Regions from separate parts of the Arthrobacter sp. 10T425 genome, predicted to be linked through region 1. Evidence: riboswitches for the same ligand, from Rfam matches in the RefSeq annotation. Region 1 holds a riboswitch; each other region holds the start of a gene.

Region 1 (4,548 bases):
AGGTAGCCGCCGGAGGTGTGGACCAGGCCCTTGGGCTTGCCGGTGGTGCCGGAGGTGTACATGATGAACAGCGGCGTCTCGGCGTCGAACGCCTCGGCTTCGTGAGTCTCGGAGGCGGTGCCGACGGCGTCGTGCCACCACACATCGCGGCCGGCGGTCATCGGGACGGTGTCCAGCTCGTCCGCGGGAGTGGTCCGGTTGACCACCAGGACGTGTTCGATGGCGTTGTCGCCGGAGACGGCGGCGTCCGCGTTGTCCTTGACCGGCACGGCGGTGCCGCGGCGGAACTGGCCGTCGGTGGTGACCAGGAGCTTGGCGCCGGTGTCCTCCACCCGGAACTTCAGGGCCTCGGCGGAGAATCCGCCGAAGACCAGGGAATGGATGGCACCGATCCGGGCCACTGCGAGGGTGATGATCACGGTTTCGGGGATGACGGGGAGGTAGATGACCACCCGGTCGCCCTTGGTGATGCCGAGATCCAGGAGGGCATTGGCGGCTTTGGAGACCTCGCGCTGGAGTCCGGCGTAGGTGACGGCACGGCGGTCGCCGGGCTCGCCCTCAAAGTGCAGGGCCACCTTGTCTCCGCGCCCCGCCGCTACGTGGCGGTCGACGCAGTTGTAGGCGACATTGAGCCTGCCCCCTTCGAACCAGGTGATCTGCGGTCCGGTGCCGGCCTCGACGTCGGCCGGGACCCGGCGGTGCGCGGTGTGCCAGGGCTTGGTTTGCTCCGTCGCGCCGCCGGGCAGGTCCGCCCAGTCGAGGCGGAGAGCCTGGGTTTCCCAGAACGCAACCGTCTCTGCCTGGACAGTTCCCGCGGTCGCGGCGCCGCTGTGCCGGGGAAGGTGGTTTCCGGAGGTGGTGCTGCGGTGACGCGCCGGCCCATCGGCGGGGACGCCGTGCACTGCGCCGTCCGTGGACTCGTTCAGGGACCATCCCGAAGAGCCGCGAGAGGAGCCGGCCGCGTCACGCAGCCCTGCTTCGTTCGCCGTCGCGTCCGAAGTGGTTTGTGGGAATGCCTCGGACGCAGTCCGGGCAAAGGTGGGCAGGGCGGAAGAATTCTCAGGGGTCATTGCTGCACTCCATCGGTCCTGGCAGTAGCACCCTTGGTTGCTCCGGCTCCCTCGAATTTCACCGAAGGAGGGCGGAGCGGTTGCGTGGGAATGGTCGTCTCACGTCACCGAGGGGTTGCTGCGGCGTCATCGATCCAGGTCTCTCGGCCGCTCGGGATGGTCACTACCTACTAGAACTTCAGATGCACGATTCCGCAAAATCGGCGTCCGGGAGCGCCGTAATATTCGTTCACCCGGCGTGGGTCCTGCCCAAATCATTCATTTATTCGACAATTGCCCGGAAAGGTCGCAGGAGTAAGGTTGATGCATGGCCCATGTTAACGATCCGGCAGTCATTGACCGCCTCATGCGAACCAAAGGCACGTGGGCGGTGGTCGGCCTCACCACCAACGAATGGCGCTCGGCGAATGAGGTCTCCCTCTATGTCCGGGACCGGATGGGCATGACCATCATTCCGGTCAACCTTCCGGGCGACGATGTCCACGGCGAGAAGGGGTACCGTTCCCTGTCTGACATCCCGGCGGAGAAGCACCCGATCGACGTCGTGGACTGCTTCGTCAACTCCCACAGGGTGGGCGCAGTCATAGACGAGGCCATCGCAGTAGGCGCCAAGGCCGTCTGGCTGCAGCTGGGCGTCTTCGACGACGCCGCGACGGACCGGGCCAAGGCCGCCGGGCTGGACGTCGTCGTGAACGCGTGCCCCGCCCGCGAAGGCTGGCGCGTGGGCATCTAACGGCCCGGGAATGACGATCAACAGATCGGGAAGAGTCGGTTACAAAATGTGACCGGCTTTTTCTGTATCCGGCCTCCTGCCGTGTGAGATGGACTCGTAACCATCCCGAGCGGCTGAGAGATCTGGCTCCGTGACGCCGCAGCAACCCCCTCCTTTGAGGACGGTGCTACCGCCAGGACCGATGGAGAACCACTGTGTTCTGAGGCTCCCCGGCTTCGCTCAGCGCTGCCCGGAAGCCAGGACCCAGGGCTTTCCTCGGGCGAGCCCGGAGGAAATCATGAACACGCAGACAGCGGCAGCGCCGCGGCCCCGAGCAGGTGGGGGCCTGTGATCGAGATCCAGAACGTCAGCACGTCATTCGCTTCGGCCGCGGGACCTTTCACGGCCGTCGATGACGTCAGCCTGCACATCAGGCGGGGCACCATCCAGGGCATCATCGGGTTCTCCGGCGCCGGCAAATCCACGCTGCTGCGCAACATCAACCTCCTCGAGCGCCCGACGTCGGGCCGCGTCCTGGTGGACGGCGTGGACCTGGTGACCCTGTCCGACGCCGAGCTCCGGACCAAGCGGCATGACATCGGCATGATTTTCCAGCACTTCAATCTCCTCAACAACCTCACGGCCCAGGAAAATGTGGAGCTGTCCCTGAAGTTCGCCGGCGTCGGGAAGGCGGAACGCCGGCGGCGGGCCGCCGAAACCCTGGAAATCGTGGACCTCGCCGACAAAGCGGGAACGTATCCGGCCAAACTCTCCGGGGGCCAGAAACAGCGGGTGGCGATCGCCCGCGCCCTCGCCACCGGGCCCAAAGTGCTGCTCTGCGACGAGCCGACGTCGGCCGTGGATCCCCGGACGACGTCATCGGTCCTGCAATACCTGGCCGACGTCAACGCCGAATTCGGCATCACAATCGTGGTGGTCACCCACGAGATGAATGTCATCAAGGCCATCGCGGACAGCGTCGCGGTCATGGAAGAAGGCCGGGTGGTGGAGCAGTTCGACCTCGCCGAACTCCAGCGCCCCGGTTTCCGCCCGGCGACGTCGATCGGCCGCTACCTGGTCTCCGATGAGATCCAGCTGGACCGCTCCGGGAGGGGCACCCACACCACAGCCGCGTCGGAGGGCCTGATCAATGTTTGACCGCATCCTGGAAGTCCTGCCCGAAATCGGCGTCGCCATGGGACAGACCCTCACCATGCTGCTGGTGGCCATCCCGCTGGCGGTGCTGCTCGGGACACCGCTGGGTGTCCAGCTCTACACCATCGGTCCCAACGGGCTCAAGCACAGGCCAAAGCTGCACCGGGTCCTGGACGGGCTGGTCAACCTGCTCCGCTCGTTCCCGTTCCTGATCCTGCTGATCGCGATCATTCCCGTGACCAGGTTCATTGTCGGCACGACCATCGGCACGGCCGCCGTCATTGTCCCGCTGACCCTCAACGCCATTCCGTATTTCGCCCGCTTCGTGGAACAGAACCTGAGCCAGCTCGGCGGCGGAGTGGTCGAAGCGGCACGGTCCATGGGCGCCAGCCGGTCCCAGATCGTCCGGGACGTCCTGATTGTGGAGGCGAAGCCCGGACTCGTCAGCTCCATCACCATCATGACCGTCAGCTTCATCTCCTACTCGGCGATGGCCGGACTGGTGGGCGGCGGCGGAATCGGCGACTTCGCCATCCGGTACGGCTATTACCGCTACGAAACGCCGCTCATGATCACCGCCATTGTCCTGATGATCCTGCTGGTCACCATCGTTCAGCTGGGCGGATCCTATGTTGCCCGGCGCCTGGACAAGCGCCTCTGAGCGCCGGCAGCACCCTCGTCCCACCTCCCACAGCGGAAAGCACCCCATGACTTCAACGCCCAGTACCCGTTTCGACGGACCCCGCCCGCGCCTGCTGATCAGCGCCTTCGTGATGAACACGTCCAGCCACATCATGGGCGGCCAGTGGCGGCGCCCGGAAGCCCAGCAGCACCGGTTCAACGAACTCCAGCTCTGGATCGACCTGGCCCGCCAGCTCGAAGGCGCCAAGTTTGACGCGATCTTCTTCGCCGACGTCGTCGGTCTCTACGGCGACTACGACGGCGGGTGGGCATCGCTGCTGAAAAAGGGCCTGCAGGTGCCGTCCAACGACCCCCTCATCCTGCTGTCCGCGCTCGCCACGGGAACGCGGGAGATCGGGCTGGCCGCGACGTCGTCGGTGATTCAAAGCCATCCGTTCCAGTTCGCCCGGCAAATGTCCACGCTGGACCACATCAGCGGCGGCCGCGTGGCCTGGAACATCGTCACCAGCGTGCTGGAAAACGCGCACCGGAACTTCAACGCCACCGAGCTGACCAAGCATGACGAACGCTACGACTGGGCGGACGAATACGTCGAGGCCGCCTACAAATTGTGGGAAGGATCCTGGGAAGACGACGCGCTGCTCCGGGACAAGGCGACCGGGGTCCACGCGGACCCGGAGAAAGTCAGCAAGATCTACCACCGCGGGCCCCGGTACTCGATCGACGGACCCCACCTCGCGGCCCCTTCACCGCAACGCACCCCGGTGCTTTTCCAGGCCGGGAGCTCCGGCCGCGGCCAGCAGTTCTGCGCCGCCAACGCCGAGGCCACCTTCACACTCGCGCCGAGCACCGAGGTGGCCGCGAAGTACACCGCGGCCGTCCGGGAACAGGCCGTTGCCGCCGGCCGCCATCCGGATGACGTGAAGTTCCTCCAGGGCATGCACTTCGTGGTGGGCGGCACCGAAGCCG
Region 2 (4,548 bases), on a different contig from region 1:
TTATTAGGCATACCGAAACAATAAGCCCGGCGGGCGCTGCGTGCAATCCGGGGCAATCCGGGGTGAGCGTGCATCAGGCCCGGAAGGCCCGCCACGTCTGGGTCAGGTAGGGCAGCCGGAGCACCTCGCCTGGGGTGTGTCCCAGGTGTTCGTGCAGATACCAGGCGAGGTTGGCTGTGACCTTGGCCCGGGTGGAGTCCGATGCCGCGAGATAGTAGCTGCGGGACTTGGCCAGCTCCTGGATGTCCTCCGTCGTGACGGAATCCTCCCAGCGCGTCAGGTGGCTCTCCAGCCCGGCGAACTCGGGGCCCACGGCCGGACGGAAGTGCGGCTTGTGGACGTCCCCGGCGTGCATGATCCGGGAGAGCCGGTGCACCCAGGGCACGCTGGTGTCCAGCTGGTTCCAGATCAGGCCCAGCACGCCGTGCGGCCGCAGGATCCGGGCAATCTCGGCGCTGGCCAGGCCCGGGTCGCACCAGTGCCACGCCTGGGCAACCGTGACCAGGTCAAAGGACTCCGGCTCGAGACCGGTGTCCTCGGCGCTGCCCTCGATGGCGGTGACGTCCGGCAGGGTCCGGCGCAACTGCTCAAGCATGTCGGCAGAGGGGTCCACGGCCACCGCGGCCAGTCCGCGTTCTGCCAAAAGGGAAGTGAACTTCCCGGTGCCCGCGCCAATGTCCGCGGCGTCCCTGGCTCCCGCCGGGACCAGCCAGTCGGCCGACTCCTGCGGATAGCCGGGGCGGACGCGTTCATAGTGCTCGCCGCCGTCCTGGAAGCTTTGTCCGAGTTCCTGGCGCCGCTCGCTGTGCAGCTTCGGTCCGCTGTGGAGCCTAGCTCCGCTGTGCAGCCTGGGGCAGGCGCTTGCCACGTGCGATCTCCTTCGGGAAGGTCCTGCTGGTTTCAGATACCTTTCGAATTTACCGCACCCGCGCCGGGCCCTGATCCTGCGCTAGTCGAGGGTGCAGGGCGCAGCGCCGGCGGTGCCCGGGGTGTTCGGCGCCCAGTGGGGGTAGCTGCGGGTATCGTTGGCCGGCACCCAGCGGCCGGCATCCACCACGTAATCCCAGCCGAGTCCGTTCTGCCGCAGCTGCTGCAGGCCGGCCAGCAGGCGTTCGGCGTCCTCCAGCCGTGAGCCGAGGCCGAAGCTGGCCCGCAGGGAGCCGGCGGGCAGGCCGAGCCGCTTGAGCAGCGGGTGGGCACAGAAGCGGCCGTCGCGCAGGCCAATGCCGTGTTCGGCCGACAGGTAGGCGGCCACCAGTCCGGCGTCGTAGCCTTCCACGGAAAAGTTCACGACGCCGATCGTGCCGGTGTCCGGCTGATCGCCTCCAGTGGAAGAAGCGGAGGAAGAATCGGAAGCTGAATCGGCAAAGATCCGGTGCACGGTTACCCCTTCGATGCCCTGGAGGCCCTCGACGAGGAAGGACCGGATGGCGTCCTCGTGGGCCTGCCACTGCTCCGGGTCCAGGGCTGCAATGACCTGGGTGGCGCGGGCGAGGGCCGCCGCACCGAGGACGTTCGGCGAGCCGCCCTCGTGCCGGGCAGGTCCCGTGGTCCAGCTGACGGAGTCGAGCCGGGCATCGCGGACCGCGCCGCCGCCGGCCAGGTGCGGGGTGCCGGCGTCGAGCCAGTCCGTCCGCCCCACCAGCACGCCGGCGCCGAACGGGGCGTACAGCTTGTGCCCCGAGAAGGCGAGGTAATCGACGTCGTCCGCGGCGATATTGATCCGCCGGTGCGGGGCGAGCTGCGCGGCGTCGACAACGATCCTGGCGCCGTATTCGTGCGCCAGTGCGGCCAGGGTCCGGATCGGGAGGATCTCCCCGGTGACGTTGGAGGCGCCGGTGACGGCCAACAGACTGACGCCGCCGCGGGCGAGTTCGTCGCGCAGGCGGTCCACGGTGGCCGCGAGGGTGGCGGCGGCCACGACGCTGCGGTGCGGGACATTCTGCCAGGGCAGGAGGTTGGCGTGGTGTTCGATGTCGAGGTAGAGGACCTCGCCCGCGGGCCGCCCGTCGCGCAGCGGCAGGCAGCCGGCCAGCAGGTTCAGGGAATCGGTGGTGTTGCGCGTGAAGATCACGGAATCGCCGGGCCGGCCGCCCACGAAGTCCCGCACGATGTCCCGGGCGTTCTCGTAGACGGAGGTGCTGATCTGCGATGCGTAGCCGGCCCCGCGGTGCACGCTTGCGTAGTACGGCAGGATTTCGTTCAGGTAGGCCGAGACCACGGACAGGGCCGGGGCGGAGGCGCCGTAGTCGAGGTTGGCGTAGCGCGCGTGGCCGCCGGTGATCAGCGGGGCCTGGATTTCGGCCCCGGTGACGGCTGCCAGCGGGCGGGCCGCGAGGGCAAGCCGTGCATGGAATTCAGGGGCAACGGGGAAAATGGCAGTTGTCATGGGACCTCACTCGAACAGGACCCCACACCGTGGGAATCCGCGCTTGCCGGGTCCGTTCCGGACCGGCCAGGTCGTCACCCGGGGCACCCCACCGCGACTGGAGGGTTGCCGGCCAGCAAACCGGGGTTTAGCGCTGGCACTCGTGACCTGCATCGAGCGTAGGACATCGGCGCAGCCGGGGAAAAGGCGGCCGCCGATTGTGAAGCGGATTATTACGGGCGCGGATCAGTTGTTCGGGTGGGCCTGAAAGAGGTCGTCGAGTCCGGGGTTGAGCCGCTTGAGCACTTCCGAGTGCAGGATCGAATTGGTGGCCAGGGCGTTGCCGCCGAAGGGGCCGTCCTCGCCTTCGAGCGAGGTGAAGCGGCCGCCGGCCTCGGTCACGATCGGCACCAGGGCGGCCATGTCGTAGAGGTTCAGCTCGGGTTCGCAGGCGATGTCCACGGCGCCCTCGGCCACGAGGCAGTACGACCAGAAGTCACCGTAGGCGCGGGTCCGCCACACTTCCTCGGTCAGGCCCAGGAACTCGTCCAGGTTCCCGCGTTCCTTCCAGCCGCCAAGGCTGGAGTAGGACAGCGAGGCGTCCTCGAGATTGGAGACGTTGGATACCTTCAACCGTGTGGCGGCGGCGAGCGAGCGGCCCGTGTAGGCGCCTGCACCCTTGGCGGCCCACCAGCGCTTGCCCAGTGCCGGCGCGCTGACGAGGCCGACCACCGGCTCGCCCTCATCGACGAGGGCGATCAGGGTGGCCCAGACCGGGACGCCGCGGACAAAGTTCTTCGTGCCGTCGATCGGGTCGATGATCCACCGGCGGGAACCGTGGCCCGAGCTGCCGAACTCTTCGCCCAGGACCGCGTCACGCGGACGTGACCGGGAGAGCTGGCCGCGGATGGCCTCTTCCGCGGATTTGTCGGCATCGGTGACGGGTGTGAGGTCGGGCTTCGTCTCGATCCGAAGGTCGAGCGCCTTGAAGCGGCTCATGGTCTGGGAATCGACCGAATCTGCCAGTACATGGGCAAGGCGCAGGTCATCGTTGTAGCTCGAAGCGGGTTGGCTCATGGTTCCAAACTACCGTCAAACCGGGCCGCCGGGCGGGAGGCCGCGGCTCGGCGCCGCCGCCCCGCTGCCGGTCCGGCTAGGAGACGGTGCCCAGTTCCTTGGTTTCCTGCGCTTCCATCCGCGGGTCCGTGCCCAGCAGCCGGCGCAGGGACGCGAGCCTGGCCGGTCCCGAGGGCCCCGCGTGCCCGGCCGCAACCCACTTGTCGACGCCGCAGTTGACGGCGGTGGAGTCATGCTTGCAGCCGCGTTCGCAATCATCGGTGCCGGGTTCCAGGTCCGGGAAGGAACGCAGGATCCGGTCCGGGTCCACGTGGGCCAGGCCGAAGGACCGGATGCCGGGGGTGTCGATGATCCAGCTGCCGGCCGGGGCATCGTTGACTTTGAGCGCCAGTGCCGAGGAGGACGTGTGGCGGCCGCGGCCGGTTACCGCGTTCACGCCTCCTGTGGCCCGCTCGGCCCCGGTCAGGGCGTTGACCATGGTGGACTTGCCGACGCCGGAGTGGCCCAGCATCACGGTGACCTTGCCGTCGAGGTAGTCGCGCAGCTGGGATACCGCGTCCTTGTCGAGCCGGGCGGAGAGCCCGTCGTCGGAGCGGGCGTCGATGCCGGAAGCGGCGGAGTCGGCGGTCTTGGAGATGATGACGGGGAAGTCGAGGTGCTGGTAGTTGGACAGCAGCTCGGCGGGATCCTTGACGTCGGCCTTGGTGACGAGCAGCAGCGGCTCAATGCCGGCGTCGTACGCGGCCACCAGCGCGCGGTCGATGAAACCGGTCCGCGGCTCGGGGTTGGCAGCGGCGACCACCACCACCAGCTGGTCGGCGTTGGCCACGACGGCACGTTCGATCGGGTCCGTGTCGTCGGCGCTGCGGCGCAGCAGCGTCTTGCGGTCCTGGATCCTGACCAGCCGCGCCAGAGTGTCGGGCTCGCCGGTGACATCCCCGACCAGGGAGACGAAGTCGCCGGCAACCACCGGGTTGCGGCGCAGTTCCCGGGCCCGGGCCGCGATGATCTTGCGTTCGTCCGCGGTCCCCTCGCCGACGACGGCGGTGTAGCGGCCGCGGTCAACGGTGATGATGCGTCCGGTGACGGCGTCGTCGTAGCTG
Region 3 (4,548 bases), on a different contig from region 1:
TGTGGTCGACGCCGCCTCGACGCTGCCGGAACTGGCCAGACGGCTCGATGAGGTCAACGCCAACAGCGTCACCATCAGCGTGGGGCGGCTGGACTGGACGGCGTTCCCTTGGGACGCCCACCCCGAGGTGGAGGCCGTCCCGGGCCGTGACCACGTGGCCGAAGCGGTCAAGGCACTGGGGACCGGCGGTGATGGCAGGAAACGCAGGATCACACTGACCATCGACCTGCTGATCCCCGGCTGGATCCGTACCAACCCGGGCCTGGCCGGCATCAACTTCGACGGCACCCGCTCCACGGAGTTCGCCAGCGTCAGCGCACTCACGACGGGACCCGTCGGGGAGCGGCTGGTCGACTTGGTGGCCGAGGTGACCAGGCGGTACCAGCCGGACGCCGTGGCCTTGACGGAACTGATGTTCGATAACAACACCTACGGCGGCGACGACCGCGATTCCTACCGGCTGGCCAGCGGCGGGACGGACTGGCCGCGGCTCGCGAACGGGGACATCGACGTCGAACACCCGAGCCTTGGGGCCTGGCGGTCGAAGGCGGTGGCGGCCATCGTGGCCAAGGCGGCGGCGGCCGCCCACGCGAACGGTGCCACGCTCGACATGGACGTCCGGGCGCCGTGGGACGATCCCGCCGGCGACCGGCCGGAGAGCGGCCATGACTACGGGCTGCTCGCCGCGGCCGCGGACCGGCTGGTCTTGTGGGACTACTTCGGGCTCAACGACGCCGCTCCCGCCTATTCCGCCGAGCTGGCCGCGGCCATGGCGAAGCGGTCCGGGAAGTTCGCCATCTCGGTCGGGATGTGGGCCAAGGACGGGCGCATCTCCGCCGCGGACCTGGCGGCCGGGCTGGAGGCGTCTGTCTCCGGCGGGGCGGCCGCCGTCGCCGTCACACCGTCCAGCATGCTGGACGACGACGCCTGGCGGGCGCTCAAGGCGGCCTGGGCCTGAGCGGCCATGGCCCTGGACCTGCTTTGAGCGCCTGGACCTGCTTGAGTGTTTAGACCTGTTTGAGCGCCTAGACCTGCTTGAGCGCCTGGCCGAGGTCGCGGATCAGGTCCTCCACATCCTCCAGGCCCACCGAGAGCCGGACCACGCCGTCGCTGAGCCCGATCGCCGCGCGGCCTTCCGGGCCCATCGCGCGGTGCGTGGTGGTGGCCGGGTGCGTGATGAGCGTCTTGGCGTCCCCCAGGTTGTTGGAGATGTCGATGATCCGCAGCGCGTCCAGGAGTGCGAACGCGGCCTGCTTCGCCGTGCGCCCGGGGGAGGGCTGCAGCTCCAGGGTGAGCACGGTCCCGCCGGCCTTCATCTGCTGCACTGCGAGCGGGTACTGCGGGTGGGACGGCAGCAGCGGGTACTTTACCCAGCCGACCGCGGGCTGTCCCTCGAGCCATTCGGCCAGCCGCAGCGCGGAGGCCGAGGAATGGTTGACGCGCAGGGCCATGGTCTCCAGGCCCTTGGTGAGCACCCAGGCGTTGAACGCCGAAAGCGCCGGACCGGTGTGCCGCATGAGCTGCTTGACGGGCCCGTCGATGAATTCCTTGGTGCCCAGGATGGCCCCGCCCAGGACGCGGCCCTGGCCGTCGATGTGCTTGGTGCCGGAGTAGACCACCACGTCCGCGCCGAGGTCGCCGCAGCGCTGGAGCAGCGGGGTGGCGAAGACGTTGTCAACCACCACCGTGGCGCCGGCCGCGTGCGCCAGTTTGCTCACGGCGGCGATGTCCACGATTTCCTGCATCGGGTTCGACGGCGACTCGAAGAACACCGCCGTGGTCGGCTCGGACAGCGCGGATTTCCACTGCTCCAGGTCCGGGCCGTCCACGAAGACCGTCTCGACACCCCAGCGCGGCAGGATTTCGTTGAGGATCACGAAGCACGAGCCGAACAGCGAGCGGGCCGCGACCACCCGGTCGCCGGCCGCCAACAGCGCGCCCAGGGCGGTGAAGACGGCGGACATGCCGGACGCCGTCGCGAAACACGCCTCCGTTCCCTCGAGCAGCCGGAGCCGCTCCTGGAAGGTGGCGACGGAGGGGTTGCCGTAGCGGGAGTAGACGAAGCGCTCGTCCTCACCGGTGAAGGCGCGCTCGGCGGCGGCCGCGGACTCGTAGACGAATCCTGAATTGAGGAAGATCGGCTCGGTGGTTTCCTGGAAGCCGGTGCGGTCAAGGCCGCCACGGACGGCCTGGGTGTCGGCCGCCCAGCCGGCGGCGTCGGGATTGAAAGTCACTTAGATCTTTCCGAGGTTGGTGGGCAGGCCGCGGTTCTTCCAGCCATTGACGGTGCGTTCGCCAAAGCGGTCGGTCTCGCCTTCGAAGCCCTCAAGGACGTTGTACGAGGTGTAGCCGGCGGCCGTCGCGGCCGTCGCGGCCGCGATCGACCGGGCCCCGGAACGGCAAAGGAACACCAGTTCGACGGCGGTGTCCTCCGGCGCCTGCTGCCTTAGCTGTTCCACGAAGTGCGGGTTCGGCGTGCCGCCAGCGAGGTTCCACTGGATGAAGAGCGGATCGTTGCGGCTCTCGCCCGCGGCCGCGGTGTCCGGGATGCCGATGTGGGCCCATTCGCCCTCGGTCCGGACATCCACCAGGATGGCTCCGGCCTCCAGCTTGGCCCACGCCTCCTGCGGGCTGAGGTCTCCGGCGTAGCTCATGCGTGGCCCGCGAAGGCCCCGTCGGCGCCAAATTCGTCGGCGTCGAGCTCATCAACCGCATTGGCCACGGCGGCGTCCGCACTGGCAATCGCGGCCGGCAGGACCAGCGCCTGCGCCACGATCACGGTGCTTCCGTTGAAGCTGGCGGCGGGGCTTCCATGCAGCACGTAGCCCTCGGCCAGGGCGGCTGACACCCGCTCGCAAAAGGCGCGGTCATCCGCCCCGGTGAACAGGCGGTAGGCCAGCCTCTCCTCGCCCCCGGGTGCGGTACCGGGTGCTGTGCCGGGCGCGGCTGTTGTGGGTATTGACGTGTCGGTCACGACGGATCTCCTCTTTCACGCTTGCAGCTCGAATTCTCGATTGCCGAGTATTCACCTGAGGCACCCCGCCGCGAAAGGGAGGGTTGCCGACCGGCCAGTCAGGGCTTGGCACCGGTTCTCATTACTCCCCAAAAACGTAACACCTGCGACGCCGGCCCGCACCGCCGCCGTCGTCATGTTCCGTAACCGGACCGCGGCCCGGGCGAGTAGTGGCGGGCTCCAGTTTCGGGTACAGCCCACTCGTGTCTGCCGGGACGTTTCGCCGTTTACTGGGGGGATTAGGTCCGACGAGTCGGCCGGAGCTGCAGGTGATTCGAGCAATGTGTGAATCAAGCAGTCCCGGAATCGACTCGTCTGTCCATCAACAAGCTGTCTGGGAATCGGAGGCTGGAACGGTCGGAGCCGCAGCCGCGGTCCGGCCGGTGACGGCGGAATGGAGCAATCGTGGGCCCGCGCATACTCGTTACCGGGATTACAAGCGCCGCCGGACGGGCCGTCGCGGCCCAGCTCGAAGCCCGGGGCCTCCCGTACCTCGGCTCCGACGCCCGTGCCGACACCCGCCAGGCCGGGGAGGCTCCCGCCGCCGCGGTCAGGCTCCTGCCGGCGACGAACCCGGACATGGTCCTGGACCTGCGCCGGGTGGTGGACCGCGAAGCCATCAACGTCATCATTCCGACCCTCACCGTGGAACTCCCGGTCCTGGCCGCGGCCCGCGCGGGATTCGCCCAGGACGTGCGGATCATCGTGGCCGACCCCGCCGCGGTTGCCCTCGCCAACGACCACCTGTTCGCCACCTGGGCGCTGCAAGCGGCCGGCATCCCGGTGCCCCGGTTCGCGGTTCCGGGCGACCTCGCCGCCGCGCCGGCTTCCCTCGCCGGCCTCAGCGGCCCCGTGGTGGTCAAGCCGCGGGTCTTCAAAGGCTCCCATGGTATCCACCTGCTGGCCGGAACCGACTCCGTTAGCTGGAAGAACATGCCGGCGGGGCAACTGGTCCAGGAATTTATCCCGGGCGCCGACTATGTGTGCCTGGTGTTCGGCACCCCGGCACGCAACGCGATGGCGCCGGTGGCGGTGGTCCTCGAGAAGACCAGGACTCCGTATGGACGCGCCGGCAGCGACGAGGTCAGCCGCAGGGTGCCGGCGAACCAGGCCGGGGATGTGCGCAAGCTGGGCCTGGCCGCCGTCCGCGCGCTCGGGCTGACCGGGCCGGTCCAGGTCCAGATCCGCCGCCGCACCGACGGAACGCCCGTGGTGCTGGGTGTCTGCGCGACCCTGGGGGAGAACAGCACCTGGGCCCCGGAAATGCTCGGCGCCGTGCTCGCAACGTTCATGCTCCCGGCGTTCAACCCGGCCTCGTTCCGCCTGTGCCCGGCAGTGCCCGCGGACGCCCTGGGGTGAGCGCAACACCAACGCGGGGTCACTTACGGCCCATCCGGGGACATGGGATGGGCCGTAACTGACCCCGCGTTGCTATTCGATGGTCGCGAAGAGGGCGTTGAGTTCGGCCGTGAGTTGGCGCCGGAGTTCCGGGGTGCCGATTTCCTGCCCGTCGATGTGGTTGACCGGGGCCAGGA
Region 4 (4,548 bases), on a different contig from region 1:
AAATGCACAAGCGGGCCGGCCTAGTGGCCGAAGAAGGTCCCCCGAAGCTGCCCGCTCAGCTGGCCGATTTCGGTCAGGAAGCCGTCGTGGCCGATCGGCGCTTCAATGATGTGCAGTTCCGGGCCGCCCGGCAGGGCCTCTGCCAGTTGACGGGACTGGGCCGGGAAATACAGGCGGTCCGAGTCCACGGCCGCCACCAGGAACTCGGCGGTGGCCGGAGCCAGTGCCTCCCCGAGGCTTCCGCGCCCCCGGCACACATCGTGGCTCATGAGGGCTTCGGTGATCGCGATGTAGCTGTTCGCGTCGAAACGCCGGGCCAGTTTGCTGCCCTGGTGGTCCAGGTAGCTTTCCACCTGGTAGCGCCCGCGTCCGGCCAGCGATCCGGCTTCCAGGGGCGTCTCGGACTCCTGGGCGTTGCGGCCAAACCGGCCGTCCAGTTCGGCCGCTGAGCGGTAGGTGATGTGCGCGATGCGCCGGGCGAGGGCGAGCCCTGCTTCGGGTTCCGGGCCGCCGTAGTAGTCCCCGCCCTTGAAGTGGGGGTCCTGGCGGATGGCCAGCGTCTGGGCCTGCGCGAAGGCAATCTGTTCGGCGGTGCTGCTGGCGCCGACGGAAATCACGGCGCAGCGCCGGACCCGGCCGGGAAACGTGACGGCCCATTCAAGGGCGCGCGCGCCGCCGAGCGAGCCGCCCAGCACCGCGTACCAGCTGCCGATGCCCAGGGCATCGGCCAGCCGCGCCTCGGCGGCGGCGGTGTCCCGCAGGGTGACCAGCGGGAACCGCGATCCCCAAGGGCGCCCGTCGGGGGCCGGGGTGGAAGGCCCGGTGGATCCGTAGCAGCCGCCCAGGATGTTGATCGAAACGACGAAATACTTGTCCGTGTCCACGGGAGCCCCGGGTCCGGCGAGCTGTTCCCACCAGCCGGGCTCCCCGCTCTCGCCGCGGGTCACGTGTGTGTCGCCGGTCAGGGCGTGTTCAATGAGCACGGCGTTGGAGGCGTCCGCGTTCAGGGTCCCCCACGTCTCGTAGGCGAGCACCACATCCGGCAACGGAGTCCCGGATTCGAGCTGCAGATCACCGATCCTGACGAACTGGACGGTCCCGTCAGGGGTCCGGGATGGTTTGGTTTCGGGAACACCCGTGCGGGTGACGGCAATCGTCATGTGAGGACCTATCTTCGCGCTTGCCCGCCGTCAGCTGACCGGCAGGCCAGGTCTTCACCCGGGGCACCCCGCCGCAAAAGGAGGGTTGCCGGCCAGCAAGCCGGGGCTGTCGCTGGCACTCATGACCTGGTACGAGTCTACGAAACGGGGTGCGGAAATGACGAAGATTATGACTTCCATGTGACAGCCGGACCCGTCAGCACCGCAGACTCCCCACCTTTGACAGCCGTGACCGGCGGGTCGCCCCGAAGTGCCGGCGATTCCCGGTGTCATGCCCGTAAAGGTGGGGAAATTCGGCGTGGGCTTCGGCCTAGGCGGACTTGGCCGCGCGGAATCCGGCGTCGAGGTCCGCCAGGATGTCGTCAATGTGCTCCAGTCCCACCGAAAGCCTCACCAGCCCGGGGTTCACCCCGGCGATCACCTGCTGTTCGGGCGAGAGCTGGCTGTGGGTGGTCGACGCCGGATGGATCACCAGCGACCGGACATCGCCGATGTTCGCGACGTGCGAGTGCAGTTCGAGGGCATCGACGAACCGCTTGCCGGCCTCCGCTCCCCCTGCAATGTTGAACGCCACGACGGCGCCGGTCCCCTTGGGCCCGTACTTGCGGCCGCGCTCGTACCAGGGGCTGGACGGCAGCCCGGCGTAGGCGACCGATTCGACGTCGTTCCGCCCCTCCAGCCAGTGCGCCACCTTCGTGGCGTTGGCCACGTGGCGCTCGACGCGCAGGCTCAGCGTTTCGATGCCCTGGGCGATGAGGAACGCGTTGAACGGGGACACCGCGGAGCCGAGGTCGCGCAGGAGCTGGACCCGGGCCTTGAGGATGTAGGAGAGATTCGCGCCCAGCGCGCCGCCCGCTCCGAGGTCGCGGGCATAGACCAGGCCGTTGTAGGTGGGGTCGGGGGTGTTGAAGCCGGGGAACCGCTCCGGGTCCTTCCCGAAGTCGAAGTTGCCGGAGTCCACGATCACGCCGGCGATCGCGGCGCCGTGCCCGCCGAGGTACTTGGTGGCGGAATGGACCACGATGTCCGCGCCCCACTCGATCGGCCGGATCAGGTAGGGGGTGGAGAGCGTGTTGTCGACAACCAGCGGCACGCCGGCCTCGTGCGCCACCCGGGAGACGCCCTCGATGTCCAGGACGTCCTGGCGGGGGTTGGAGACCACTTCGCCGAAGAACAGCTTGGTGTTGGGCTGGACGGCGTCCCGCCACTGGTCCAGGTTGTCCGGGTCCGCCACGAAGGTCACGGAGATGCCGAACTTCTTCAGCGTGTGCGCGAGCAGGTTGTAGGTTCCGCCATAGAGGCTGGGGCTGGCCACCACATGGTCCCCGGCCTCGGCGATATTGAGGATGGCGAACGTCTCGGCGGCCTGGCCGGAGCTGAGCAGCAGCGCCGCGAGACCGCCTTCCAGGCTGGCGACGCGCTGTTCGACGGCATCCTGGGTCGGGTTGCCGATCCGGGTGTAGATGGGCGCGAGCTCGGCGAGCGCAAAGCGGTTCGCGGCGCTTTCGGCGCTGGGGAACACGAACGACGTCGTCTGGTAGATAGGCAGGGAACGCGCGCCGGTGGCGCTGTCCGGCTCCTGGCCGGCGTGGATCTGGCGGGTTTCAAAGGACCAGGCGTTGGACATTGGTGCTCCTCGAGTCACTGGGCACAGCACCGGCCGGGGCTTTCGGCCCGAACCGGAAAAGGCGCCGCGCTTGCCCTCCGGCGGGCGCCGGACGGCCAGGTCATCACCCGGGGCACCCCACCGCGATACGAGGGTTGCCGGCCAGCAAGCCGGGGCTGTGCGCTGGCACTCATAACCTGACTCCAGTGTAGGAATGGCGGCGGAGCCCTGGATAGCTTTGTGACGAAGATGAAGACGGCCGCCGTGACGGAGCATCCGGGGCGCCGCGTTCCGCGCCCCAGGACGTCCCACGACGGTTAGGGGAGCCTAAGCTGAGAGGTCCATCACAAAGTGCCAAGATGATGGCATGCGCATGGATCACGTCTCTTACGCCTGTGAACACGATGGCTTGGCAGCCACCACTGAACGTATTGCGTCTGCCCTCGGCGTTGAAGCCGTGAAGGGTGGAGTGCACCCCCGTTTCGGGACACGCAACATGATTATCCCGCTCGCGGGACACAAGTACCTGGAAGTCGTGGAGGTCCTGAACCACCCGGCTTCCGACAAGGCCCCGTTCGGCCAGGCCGTCCGGGCACGCTCCGAGGCCGGCGGCGGCTGGATGGGCTGGTGCGTCGAGGTTGACGACCTGGCCCCGTTCGAGGAGCGGCTCGGCCGCGCCGCCGTCAACGGCAACCGGAAGTTTCCCGATGGCCGCGAACTGGTCTGGAAGCAGATCGGCATCCTGGGGCTCATCGCCGACCCCCAGGTGCCGTACATGCTCAAGTGGGAGGGCGACCCGGAGTTGCACCCGTCCAACGCCTACGCGAGCGATGTCAAGATGTCCGCACTGACCATTGCCGGTTCGGCCGAGCGCGTCACGGAGTGGCTGGGCGAACCGGTTGAAAAGCCGCTGGAAGACGTCGCCGTGAACTGGATCGCGCCGCACGGTACTCCCGGCATCCTCTCAGTCACCTTCGAGACCGCCTCCGGAGCGGTCACGATCTAACGCTCCACCCGCCCCACGCTTCGGCCGCCATCTCTTAGGTGCCAACGATGTCACCTAGGAGACGGCGGCCGAGATCATTTAAGGCCTGCTCCTAAAAGCAACGCGGGGCCACTTCGCGCCCGTCCGGGGGCTCCGGATGGGCCCGAAGGGACCCCGCCTTGCTTTGCGGGGAACTCAGCCCAGGCCCACGGCCTTGCCGAACAGGCTGAACCCCACGAACGCCACGGTGTCCAGGATGGCGTGGGCGATCACCAACGGCATCACCCGTTTGGTCCGGATGTAGAACAGCGCGAAGACGACGCCCATCACCGCGTTGCCGATGAACGGCCCGAACCCCTGGTACAGGTGATAGCTGCCGCGGAGCAGGGCGCTGGCGGCGATGGCCGCCGGCACGCTCCAGCCCAGTTTCCCGAGCCGGTCCAGCAGGTACGCCACCACAATCACTTCCTCGACCACCGCGTGCCGGATCGCGGACAGGACCAGCACCGGCACGGTCCACCAGTACGCGTCCAGGGCACTGGGGATGATCGCCGTCGTGATCCCCAGCGCCCGGCCGGCGGCGTAGAGCCCCAGGGACGGAATGCCGATGAGCGCGGCGAGTCCGAGACCCTGCAGGAGGTCCTTGCCGGGCCGGGCGAAGTCGAAGCCGATCCTTCGGAACGCCGAGGTTCCGCGCTCACCGGCCGGCCAGTGCTCGGTGAGGAAGTAGATCACGAGGGCCACCGGGACCAGGGCGAAGATGATGTCCAGCAACTGGTAGGTGAGGTCGAAGTATT

What was found. Region 1 has a riboswitch for S-adenosylmethionine ahead of AC1DDH_RS16865 (methionine ABC transporter ATP-binding protein). Riboswitches for the same ligand answer to the same signal wherever they lie in the genome.
Region 2: linked by a shared signal. The riboswitch ahead of AC1DDH_RS07965 (aminotransferase class V-fold PLP-dependent enzyme) and the one ahead of AC1DDH_RS16865 (methionine ABC transporter ATP-binding protein) in region 1 are both predicted to bind S-adenosylmethionine.
Region 3: linked by a shared signal. The riboswitch ahead of AC1DDH_RS12495 (DUF1737 domain-containing protein) and the one ahead of AC1DDH_RS16865 (methionine ABC transporter ATP-binding protein) in region 1 are both predicted to bind S-adenosylmethionine.
Region 4: linked by a shared signal. The riboswitch ahead of AC1DDH_RS14545 (bifunctional o-acetylhomoserine/o-acetylserine sulfhydrylase) and the one ahead of AC1DDH_RS16865 (methionine ABC transporter ATP-binding protein) in region 1 are both predicted to bind S-adenosylmethionine.

The regions. Positions count from the first base shown of each region.
Region 1 covers NZ_JBFTGZ010000016.1:29,495-34,042, forward strand. Annotated here, with positions in the region: gene acs (acetate--CoA ligase) at 1-1,070, opposite strand, end outside; gene AC1DDH_RS16860 (CoA-binding protein) at 1,378-1,803, shown strand; SAM riboswitch class I at 1,901-1,991, shown strand; gene AC1DDH_RS16865 (methionine ABC transporter ATP-binding protein) at 2,131-2,940, shown strand; gene AC1DDH_RS16870 (methionine ABC transporter permease) at 2,933-3,598, shown strand; gene AC1DDH_RS16875 (LLM class flavin-dependent oxidoreductase) at 3,645-4,548, shown strand, end outside.
Region 2 covers NZ_JBFTGZ010000005.1:136,370-140,917, forward strand. Annotated here, with positions in the region: gene AC1DDH_RS07960 (class I SAM-dependent methyltransferase) at 74-868, opposite strand; gene AC1DDH_RS07965 (aminotransferase class V-fold PLP-dependent enzyme) at 950-2,389, opposite strand; SAM riboswitch class IV at 2,424-2,537, opposite strand; gene hisN (histidinol-phosphatase) at 2,615-3,445, opposite strand; gene rsgA (ribosome small subunit-dependent GTPase A) at 3,522-4,548, opposite strand, start outside.
Region 3 covers NZ_JBFTGZ010000009.1:140,376-144,923, reverse strand. Annotated here, with positions in the region: gene AC1DDH_RS12510 (hypothetical protein) at 1-958, shown strand, start outside; gene AC1DDH_RS12505 (O-succinylhomoserine sulfhydrylase) at 1,026-2,234, opposite strand; gene AC1DDH_RS12500 (rhodanese-like domain-containing protein) at 2,235-2,654, opposite strand; gene AC1DDH_RS12495 (DUF1737 domain-containing protein) at 2,651-2,959, opposite strand; SAM riboswitch class IV at 2,987-3,100, opposite strand; gene AC1DDH_RS12490 (ATP-grasp domain-containing protein) at 3,419-4,372, shown strand; gene AC1DDH_RS12485 (aminodeoxychorismate lyase) at 4,445-4,548, opposite strand, start outside.
Region 4 covers NZ_JBFTGZ010000012.1:40,881-45,428, reverse strand. Annotated here, with positions in the region: gene metX (homoserine O-acetyltransferase MetX) at 21-1,160, opposite strand; SAM riboswitch class IV at 1,172-1,287, opposite strand; gene AC1DDH_RS14545 (bifunctional o-acetylhomoserine/o-acetylserine sulfhydrylase) at 1,471-2,787, opposite strand; SAM riboswitch class IV at 2,849-2,964, opposite strand; gene AC1DDH_RS14540 (VOC family protein) at 3,134-3,772, shown strand; gene AC1DDH_RS14535 (CPBP family intramembrane glutamic endopeptidase) at 3,947-4,548, opposite strand, start outside.